DNA from 2 places in the Dietzia sp. Die43 genome. Region 2 is predicted to be linked to the other one. Evidence: predicted binding sites of a transcription regulator. Region 2 holds the regulator's gene; the other holds the start of a gene.
What was found. The regulator LexA, encoded in region 2, represses DNA repair genes until DNA is damaged. The targets are predictions, from matches to a motif close to CGAACANNTGTTCG.

Region 1: a site for LexA is predicted at 2,122-2,135, ahead of NR111_RS14415 (HNH endonuclease signature motif containing protein). Genes of this name have one in related genera too.

Annotation. Positions count from the first base shown of each region.
Region 1 covers NZ_JALJRF010000017.1:23,408-27,824, reverse strand. The annotation lists gene NR111_RS14425 (amidohydrolase family protein) at 1-757, opposite strand, end outside; gene NR111_RS14420 (helix-turn-helix domain-containing protein) at 1,093-1,707, shown strand; gene NR111_RS14415 (HNH endonuclease signature motif containing protein) at 2,140-3,774, shown strand; gene NR111_RS14410 (SidA/IucD/PvdA family monooxygenase) at 3,786-4,417, opposite strand, start outside.
Region 2 covers NZ_JALJRF010000001.1:209,438-213,854, reverse strand. The annotation lists gene dapF (diaminopimelate epimerase) at 1-465, shown strand, start outside; gene hflX (GTPase HflX) at 519-1,967, shown strand; gene lexA (transcriptional repressor LexA) at 2,007-2,717, opposite strand; gene NR111_RS00990 (hypothetical protein) at 2,907-3,341, shown strand; gene nrdR (transcriptional regulator NrdR) at 3,453-3,908, shown strand; gene hrpA (ATP-dependent RNA helicase HrpA) at 3,919-4,417, opposite strand, start outside.

The DNA.
Region 1 (4,417 bases), on a different contig from region 2:
AGGACGCGACGCGCTCGGTGAACACCTCGAGCATGGCGTGGTCGCCGTCGAGGAACTCGTCCACGTGCAGGTCGATGCCGGTGCCCAGCTCCTCGGCGAGGTCCACCAGCCGGTGCGTCTCGGAGACCGGGTCGGTGGAGATGTGCGGGGCCCCGCCGATGAGGTCGGCGCCGGCCGCGATCGCGGCGCGCGCCCGGTCCGCCGGGTCGACCTCGTTGACCATCACCGAGATCTGCAGGTCCATCACGCCGGCCAGCTCGTCGCGGACGCGGACGAGAGCGCGGACGCCGCGCAGCGGGTCGTGGTCGTCGTGCAGGTCCACGTGGCTGCGCACCGCGGTCGTCCCGTTGGCCACGAGCTTGCGCGCCGCGGCCAGGGCGCGGGCGTGGATCTCGTCCTCGTCGACCGTCGCGGCGTAGGCCCGCCACGCGTCGATCGCGGCGCCCAGATCGCAGCCCGGCGGCCGCGTGGCGCCCCAGCTCAGGGCCTTGTCGAGGTGGGCGTGCGGCTCCGCGGGCGCGGTGAGCACCATGTAGCCGCGGGCGTCGATCACCGATTCGCCCCCGGTAGGACCACCGCGCGTCGGGGTGGCCCCCGCGTCCGTCACGGCCACGACCACCCCGTCGACGATGTCCACGTCGACCACCCGACCGCCCTGCAGTCGCGCCCCCGCGATGCGGTCCACGTGGCGCGCCGCGGCTCGCTCGGCCCCGGCTCCGCGCTGTGCATCGCGCTGTGCCGCTCGTCGTGGTTCCATCGTTCCCCTCCTCTGCCGACTCGTGCGTTCCCCGCCGACCCTCCGACCCGGCCCCTCTCGGCAGCCCGGGCTTTCTGATCGGGTGCGGCACTTGTGCATCCGACCCCGGAGCGGGATAGTGACCCCGGGTATTGATCGGATCAATAATGATGAGTGTGGTGGCCCCGTGTTTCGGCGGCATTACCCCGCTGTTCCGGCGCGGTTCCGGTGTCCGCCGATTCCGCGCCAACGCGACTACCTGCACGAATACCGACCCCGGCAGACCGCGTCCCACCAGATCCCGCCCCGCCAGACCCCGACCCGCCCCAACCCGCCCCGACCGCAAGGGAGGCCCCATGACCACCGCACGAGGCGACTCGCTGGACCGTCTCGGCGCGCGCATCCGGCACCACCGCCGCCAACTCGGACTGACGCTCGTCGAGGTGGCCGACCAGGCCGGGATCTCGCAGCCCTTCCTCAGTCAGATCGAGCGCGGCAAGGCGGCGCCCAGCATGTCCACGCTCGAGGGTCTCGCCCACGCCCTGGGCACGACCCAGGCCCACCTCCTCGACGCGGTCACCGCCGGCGGGGCCTCCGACACCGGCGGACCCGGAGACTCCGGCCGGGACCCGGCCCATTCCGACCGGGTCGACGTCCAGCGCTCCACCGAGGGCGCCACCCTGACCCGGGCGGAGGGCACGGTCGGCGGTCACACCCGACTCCTGCCCGGAGGCCCGGGGGGCACGCAGTTCCTCGAGTTCGTGGAGACCAACCACGTCCCGGGCCGGTTCTTCGAACACCCCGGCCAGGAATGGCTCTACATCACCCGGGGCACCGTCCTGCTCGAGGTCGGCGATTCGCTCACCCGACTCGAGGCGGGCGACGTCGCGAGGTACAACGGCACCCTCCCCCACCGGTGGTACGTCCCCGACGGCGGCGAGGCGTGCCTCATCGTCGCCCGACCGGGTTGACCGCGACCGGGCCGCCCGACCTGCGCCTGACCAGCACGACCACCACGACCACCCACCTCACTGCCCTGGGACATCCCCGCCCCGGCGCCCTCCCTCGCGCGCCGACCTGGGGCGCCCTGCGGGGGCCGAGCAGGGCACCCCAGGTCAGAGCACCCAAGACCGTGCACCGCCCACGGCGCCACACCCTTCACCGAACCAGAAGCCGGACCCGGACCCGGACCCACCACCCCTCCGAGACCGCCCGCACCACGCATGCCCTCTACCTGCGGTGCCCTGCGGAGGGTGCGCAGGGCACCGCAGGTCAGCGGGCGCCGCGGTGATCAGCGACGACGACGAGGCCGGGCATCTCCTCCGTAATGAGATGACACTCGCTCGCGTGTTCGATCCAGTCTCCCTGCCCGCAATGTCAGACCTAGAACATATGGTCGAACCATGACGAGCACCTCCAAGTCCGACGCCCATGATTCCGCCTCCCATGCGGCGATCGTCCCCGATGCCCCCGGCCCGTTCGTGCCGCCTAAGGGGTTCACCACAGCGACGGGTCCCGCCGTCGACGTGATCGTCCCGGAGGCCTACGCCCGGTGGGATCCACATCAACAGCGCGGATATCTCGCCCAACGCCTGATCAACGCGGCCGAAGGACGCACCGTCGCCTTCGCCTACGATTGCGTCCGGGTCGCGGGACAGCGCGACCGCCACCGGGACCCGTGGGAGACCGCCGCCTCGATCGTCAGCGCCTCGATGGCGTTGTCCCGGCACGGCGCCTCGCGTCTGGTCACCACCGCGGTCGAGTTGACCGAGCGGCTCCCCCGTACCGCGGCCCTGCTCGCGACCGGATGGATCGGCATCCTCGCCGCCCACACGATCGCCGAGGAGACCGCGATGGTCTCCGATGAGCTCATGCCCGAACTCGACAGGCGGATCAGTGCGGCACTGGCTCCCACAAGGCGCCGCACACACCCGCCGAGACTCGGCCCGCTACGAAAGATGCTCACCAAGACCGTCTCGGCGTGCGACCCGGTCGGGGCCGACGCCAGGGCGAGGGAGGCGCGGCGGGACCAGGACGTCGAGATGGTGCCGCTGGCCGACGACAGGGCCCTCATCACAGCGCACCTCACCGCGGAGACCGCCGTGGAGATCGCCGACCGTATCGAGGCCCTCGCGCGCACCGCCTCCGAGGACGACCCGCGTTCTCTCGGTGAGTTGCGTGCCGCGGGCCTACTAGCGCTGAGTCGCGGGTGGGCCTGCCTGCCCGACGTCGACGGCGAACACCCCGGTGACCCGGACGGACAGGCGGCCGCTCGGCGGGTGACCATCTACGCCTACGACGACGGCAGTCCGGACAACCGTGGCCTCACGCTGGCCGGCTACGGGCCGATCACCGGTCACACCGCCGACCAGCTGGAGCGCAGCGCTCGTCGCCGGATCGACTCACTGGCAGATCTCGCGGACCCCGACTGCTACGCGGCCCGGCGGTACACGCCCTCCGAGGCGTTGGCACGCTTCTGCAAGGGCCGCGACGGCACCTGTGTCTTCCCCGGGTGCCACACGCCGGCCGAGAAGACCGACCTCGACCACATCATCCCGTTCGACCATGACAACCCGGAGTGCGGCGGGCACACCACGTCCGATGATCTCGGCTCCCTCTGCCGCTTCCACCACCGACTCAAGACCGAGGGAATCTGGGCTTACTACCGGGACATCGACGGAACCTACGTCTGGCTCCACGGCCCCAATCACCCGAAGGCCGATCCGGGAACGCGCATCACGACGGCCCCCGGTGGACCGCTGGCCGCGCTCGCCCCGCCGCGGCATCCGGAGTCCAGCCGACGGCAGCAGAACGCGGCCGAAGCCGGCAGGACCGGCAGCGGCTCACCGGCGTCGAGGAGGCGCCCCCACCTGCGTCACCGCCGCGCGGCGGAGCGCAGCAGACTGCGAGCCCAGGCGCACCATCGTCAACAGGAACCCCGGTCAGGGCGCCCGCCGCGCTCAGCTCCCCCGCAGGATGACCGGCCCCAGCAGGACCAGCCGCGGTCCTCGGCGTTCGACGATGAGCCGCCGTTCTGATGGCGGGGCCGTCAGTAGCGGGGTCTCGTCGGGTACCAGCCGTCGTCGGGGCGGTGCGGGCCGATCGACCGGACCTCGCGGAACTCGAAGCCCGCGAAGTCGTCCGCGAGGCGGTCCCAGTTCTCGCGAGTGATCGCGGTGGTGACCGCCCCCGCGATGCGACCGACACCTCCGTAGATGCCGGACAGCTGGTTTCCGGTGACGCCCATGGACGTGCGCGCGCCGGTCGAGAAGTGGTGCAGCCTGGTCACCCAGGGCGCGGAGCCCGGTCGGCGTTCGGTGAACTCGAAACCCGGTCCGAGGTAGGGGTTGCGTCCTGCCGGGTGGTCGGCGGCGAAGTCGTGCACGTCGGCCCACAGGGCGATGTCGTCGACGAACTCCGCGAGCTCCGGGCGCAGTCGCAGGTCGACCTCGTACCCGGTCGCTGCGATCACCACATCGGCGTGGAACCGGCCGGCGGGGGTGTCGATGGCGAGCTCGGTCCCGCCCGCGCCGTCGTCGACCACCGCGACCGAGTCCCAGGCACAGCCTGTGCGCAGTGCGAAGTCGGGATGGGCGAAGCACCGCCACACCGTGTGCTGGGTCGGCGGCTGCGGCAAGCCCCCGCTGAACAGGGTGAAGTCCCACTTCGCGCGATCGTCGA
Region 2 (4,417 bases):
GTGGTGCGGGTGGACATGGGGGAGCCGCGTCTGCTGGGCCTGTCCTCGGCGGAGGTCGGTGGCCGGACCTTCGCGGGACTCGCCGTCGACATGGGCAATCCGCACCTCGCCTGTGTGGTCCCCGATCTGGACGCCGCGGGCCTCGCCGGGCTGCCGGTGCAGGAGGCCCCGGTGTATGACCGAGACTTCTTCCCCGACGGCGTCAACGTCGAGATCGCCACCCCGATGGTTGACGGTCGGGTCTCCATGCGGGTCCACGAGCGGGGATCAGGGGAGACCATGTCCTGCGGAACCGGAATCGTCGCGACCGCGGTCGCCGCGCTGGCAGACTCGGGGGAGGCGACGGGCGACGTCGTCGTGGTGGTCCCCGGCGGCGAGGTGGAGGTCTCACTCACCGAGGCCGGGTCCTCGCTCACCGGGCCGTCCACACTCGTCGCCCGCGGTCATTACCACCGTGGTCGGTAGCACACCGTCTCGCACGGGACACCGGGGGGCCCGGTGTGAGAAGATGAACCCGAATGACTACTGATCACACGGCCGCTGACCGGCCGACACGCGACCTCGATCCGTCCATCGGTGATTTCCAGCTCGAGGAGAGATCCTCGATGCGCCGGGTGGCGGGGCTCTCCACCGAACTCCAGGACGTCAACGACGCCGAGTACCGCCAGCTCCGACTCGAACGGGTCGTGCTCGTCGGTGTCTGGACCGAAGGGTCCGCCGCGCAGGCGGACGCCGCGATGGACGAGCTCGCCCAGCTCGCCGAGACCGCGGGATCGGAGGTCTGCGATGCGCTCATCCAGCGCCGCGACAAGCCCGATGCCGCCACATACATCGGGTCGGGCAAGGTCAGCGTCCTCAAGGACGTGATCGCCGCGACCGGCGCGGACACCGTCATCTGCGACGGCGAACTCACCCCTGGACAGTTGCTCGCGCTGGAGAAGGCGGTCAACGTGAAGGTCATCGACCGTACCGCGCTGATCCTCGACATCTTCGCGCAGCACGCCACCAGCCGTGAGGGCAAGGCCCAGGTGACCCTCGCCCAGATGGAGTACATGCTCCCCCGTCTGCGTGGGTGGGGCGAGTCGCTGTCCCGCCAGGCGGGCGGTCGTGCCGGGAGCAACGGCGGCGTCGGCCTCCGTGGCCCGGGTGAGACCAAGATCGAGACCGATCGGCGTCGGATCCGCGAGCGGATGGCCCGTCTGCGCCGGGACATCAAGGGTATGAAGCAGGCCCGGGACACCAAACGGCACCGACGGCGTTCCACTCCGGTGCCATCCATCGCCATCGCCGGATACACGAACGCCGGGAAGTCGAGCCTGCTCAACAGGATCACCGGAGCCGGCGTCCTGGTTCAGAACGCCCTGTTCGCCACACTCGACCCGACCACGCGCAAGGCCGAGTTGCCTGACGGCAGAGCAGTCGTCTTCACGGACACCGTGGGATTCGTCCGACACCTGCCGACCCAGTTGGTCGAGGCGTTCAGGTCCACACTGGAAGAGGTCGTCGACTCCGAGTTGCTCCTCCACGTCGTGGATGGTTCGGATGCCTTCCCGCTCCGCCAGATCGAGGCGGTGCGCAAGGTGATCAACGAGGTGGTCGAGGAGCAGAACGCGGAGCGGCCTCGGGAACTCCTGGTGATCAACAAGATCGACGCCGCGGATCCCGTGGTCCTCACCGAGTTGCACCACGCGCTGCCCGACGCCGTGTTCGTCTCGGCGGTCACCGGGCAGGGTGTCGACGAACTCCTCGAGCGAATCACGCAGATCGTCGCCTCCGGGGACACCGAGGTGACCCTGTCCGTCCCGTACTCCCGCGGGGACGTGGTGTCGCGGGTCCACGCCGAGGGCGCGGTGGTCGAGGAGGAACACACCCAGGACGGAACCCGGCTGGTGGTCCGACTGCCCGCGTCCGTGGCCGGCGAACTGGACGAGTTCGCCGCCCGCGGTCCACATGACGGCGCCGCCTGACCCCTGCGGGGACGGGCGGCGCGTCGTTCGAACCGGGACTCAGAGTTTCCGGAACACTGTCACGACCTTGCCCAGGATCGTCGCGTGCTCGCCCGGAATCGGGCTGAACGACGGATTGTGGGGCAGCAACCAGACTCCGCTCGAGTCGTTCCGGAAAGTCTTGACCGTCGCCTCCCCGTCGATCATGGCGGCGACGATCTCCCCGTTGTCCGCGACGTTCTGCCGCCTGACCACCACGTAGTCGCCATCGCAGATGGCGGCGTCGATCATCGACTCGCCCACGACCTTGAGCATGAACAGATCACCTGAGCCGACGAGGTCCGACGGCAGGGGGAAGATCTCCTCGACGGCTTGCTCCGCGAGGATGGGCCCGCCCGCCGCGATCCGGCCGAGCACGGGGACGTAAACGGGCTCGACCGCTCCGCCCGGACGCTGGGGCTCCGGAGCAGGTGAGCGACGGCCCCGTGACTTCTGCCCCGGGACACCGTGGACGTCGACCGCCCGCGGCTTGTGCGGATCCCGCGTCAGGAAGCCCTTCTTCTCCAGCGTGCGGAGTTGATGCGCCACCGACGACGTGGACTGCAAGCCGACCGCGTCCCCGATCTCCCGGATGCTCGGCGGATAACCACGCTCCTTGACGGTGTCGTGGATGTGGAGCAGAACGCTCTTCTGTCGGTCCGTCAGTGACTCGAAATCGGGCTTCGGCATCTCGTGTGGTCCCTTCGGCGAATGGATGTTCGACGTTGTGATCTGTCTACACCCTAGTGCCAAGGACTGCGGCGCGCCACACAGGTGTTCGAAGAAATTCCTCTGTGAATCGTGACCATGTCGGAGTCGCGTGATACAACTCTAGGGGAGTTCGGATTCGAACAGATGTACTGAGGAACACATACAGGTGTGCGAAGCACCATCGCACACCGTATCGAGTAGGGAGCCACCATGACCGTTGTCGAGCTTCAGTCCCACACACGTCCGGCCGCGCGGTGGACCGAGGTCTGCCCCGACGACCATCGTGGACGGGTCGCGCACCTCGACCGGCCCGGTGACGTGTCGGTGCGGTCCACCCGTGCGCCGCGACGCACCCTGGCCCGACCGGAGGGCAGTCGGCCCGCCGTCACGTCCTCGCGCGCGGAGTATCTCGATCGGCCGCGGATAGCCGCCCGTCCGGCCGCCGTCACGTCGGTCGCCCCGGGTCGCCGTGTGCTCGTGCGCCCGGTCTCCACGGACCGCGTGCGGGCGTGCCACGTCGAGGCACCGGTGTCCACCGGGGTCGTCGACGACGTGCCGGCCTGGGCGCTACTGGCGTGCGGGATCGCATTCGGCGTGATCATGCTTCTCGCAGTGGCCTTCCTCGGTGGACCCGCCTACGCGTGACCGGGCAGCGGGCCTCCTAGAATGGACCGTGGGCGGTGGTCTACCGCCCCCGCGTTTCGTCAGGCACGATCCGGGACGCGTGAACTCCGGTCGACGAAGGGCCCCACGGGAATGTACTGCCCGACATGCCACCACGAGGACTCCCGGGTAATCGACTCACGATCCGTCGACGAGGGTCAGGCGATCCGGCGTCGCCGGGAGTGCCCCCGGTGTGGACACCGGTTCACGACGCTGGAGACGCCTCTGCTGACGGTTCTCAAACGTAACGGGGTGACCGAGGCGTTCAGTCGGGACAAGGTCGTCCGCGGTGTCCGCCGCGCGTGCCAGGGACGATCGGTTGACGAGGACGCTCTGCGTCGCCTCGCCCAACAGGTCGAGGACGCTGTGAGATCCGGCGGTGCGTCCGAGGTTCCCGCCCACGAGATCGGGCTCGCCATCCTGGGCCCTCTGCAGGATCTGGACGAAGTCGCCTACCTGCGGTTCGCGTCCGTGTACAAGCAGTTCAGCTCGGCCGACGACTTCGAACGCGAGATCATCGCCCTCCGGGAGCGCCGCGCGAGCCGCTGACCACGCGGCATCATCGGGACGACCGCGGGGCGAGCGCAGCCGCCACCGCCTTGTCGATCCGCTCTGCCGATACCGGCCGGGCGGTACCAAGCGACTGCGCGAACAGTCCCACCCGGTACTCGGCGAGCATCCACCGCAGGTCCCGGCACGCCCGTGCGCCACCCGGCCGCTGTCGCAGCGCGGCGCACGCCTCCTCGACGATCGACTCGGAGCGGTTCAGCTTCGCCGTGAGTTCGCCGTGCCGGGCGGGTGACTTCTCGGCGAGGTCCAACCGGAGGCCGATTGCCCGTACATGTCGCTCCAGATGTGGAAGCACATCCGAGGGATGGCGCGCGAGGAATCCGCGCCCGACGAGGAAGTCCAGTGAAGGACGGACCTCGTCGGCGACGTCTGCCGGCGCCTCCGCCAGACGGCCCGACACGGACTGGGCGGACATCAGCGCGGGAACCGCCGACGAGATCGCGGACGCCACCGCACCGGGGACCTCCGCCCGCGCAGTGACCTGGAGT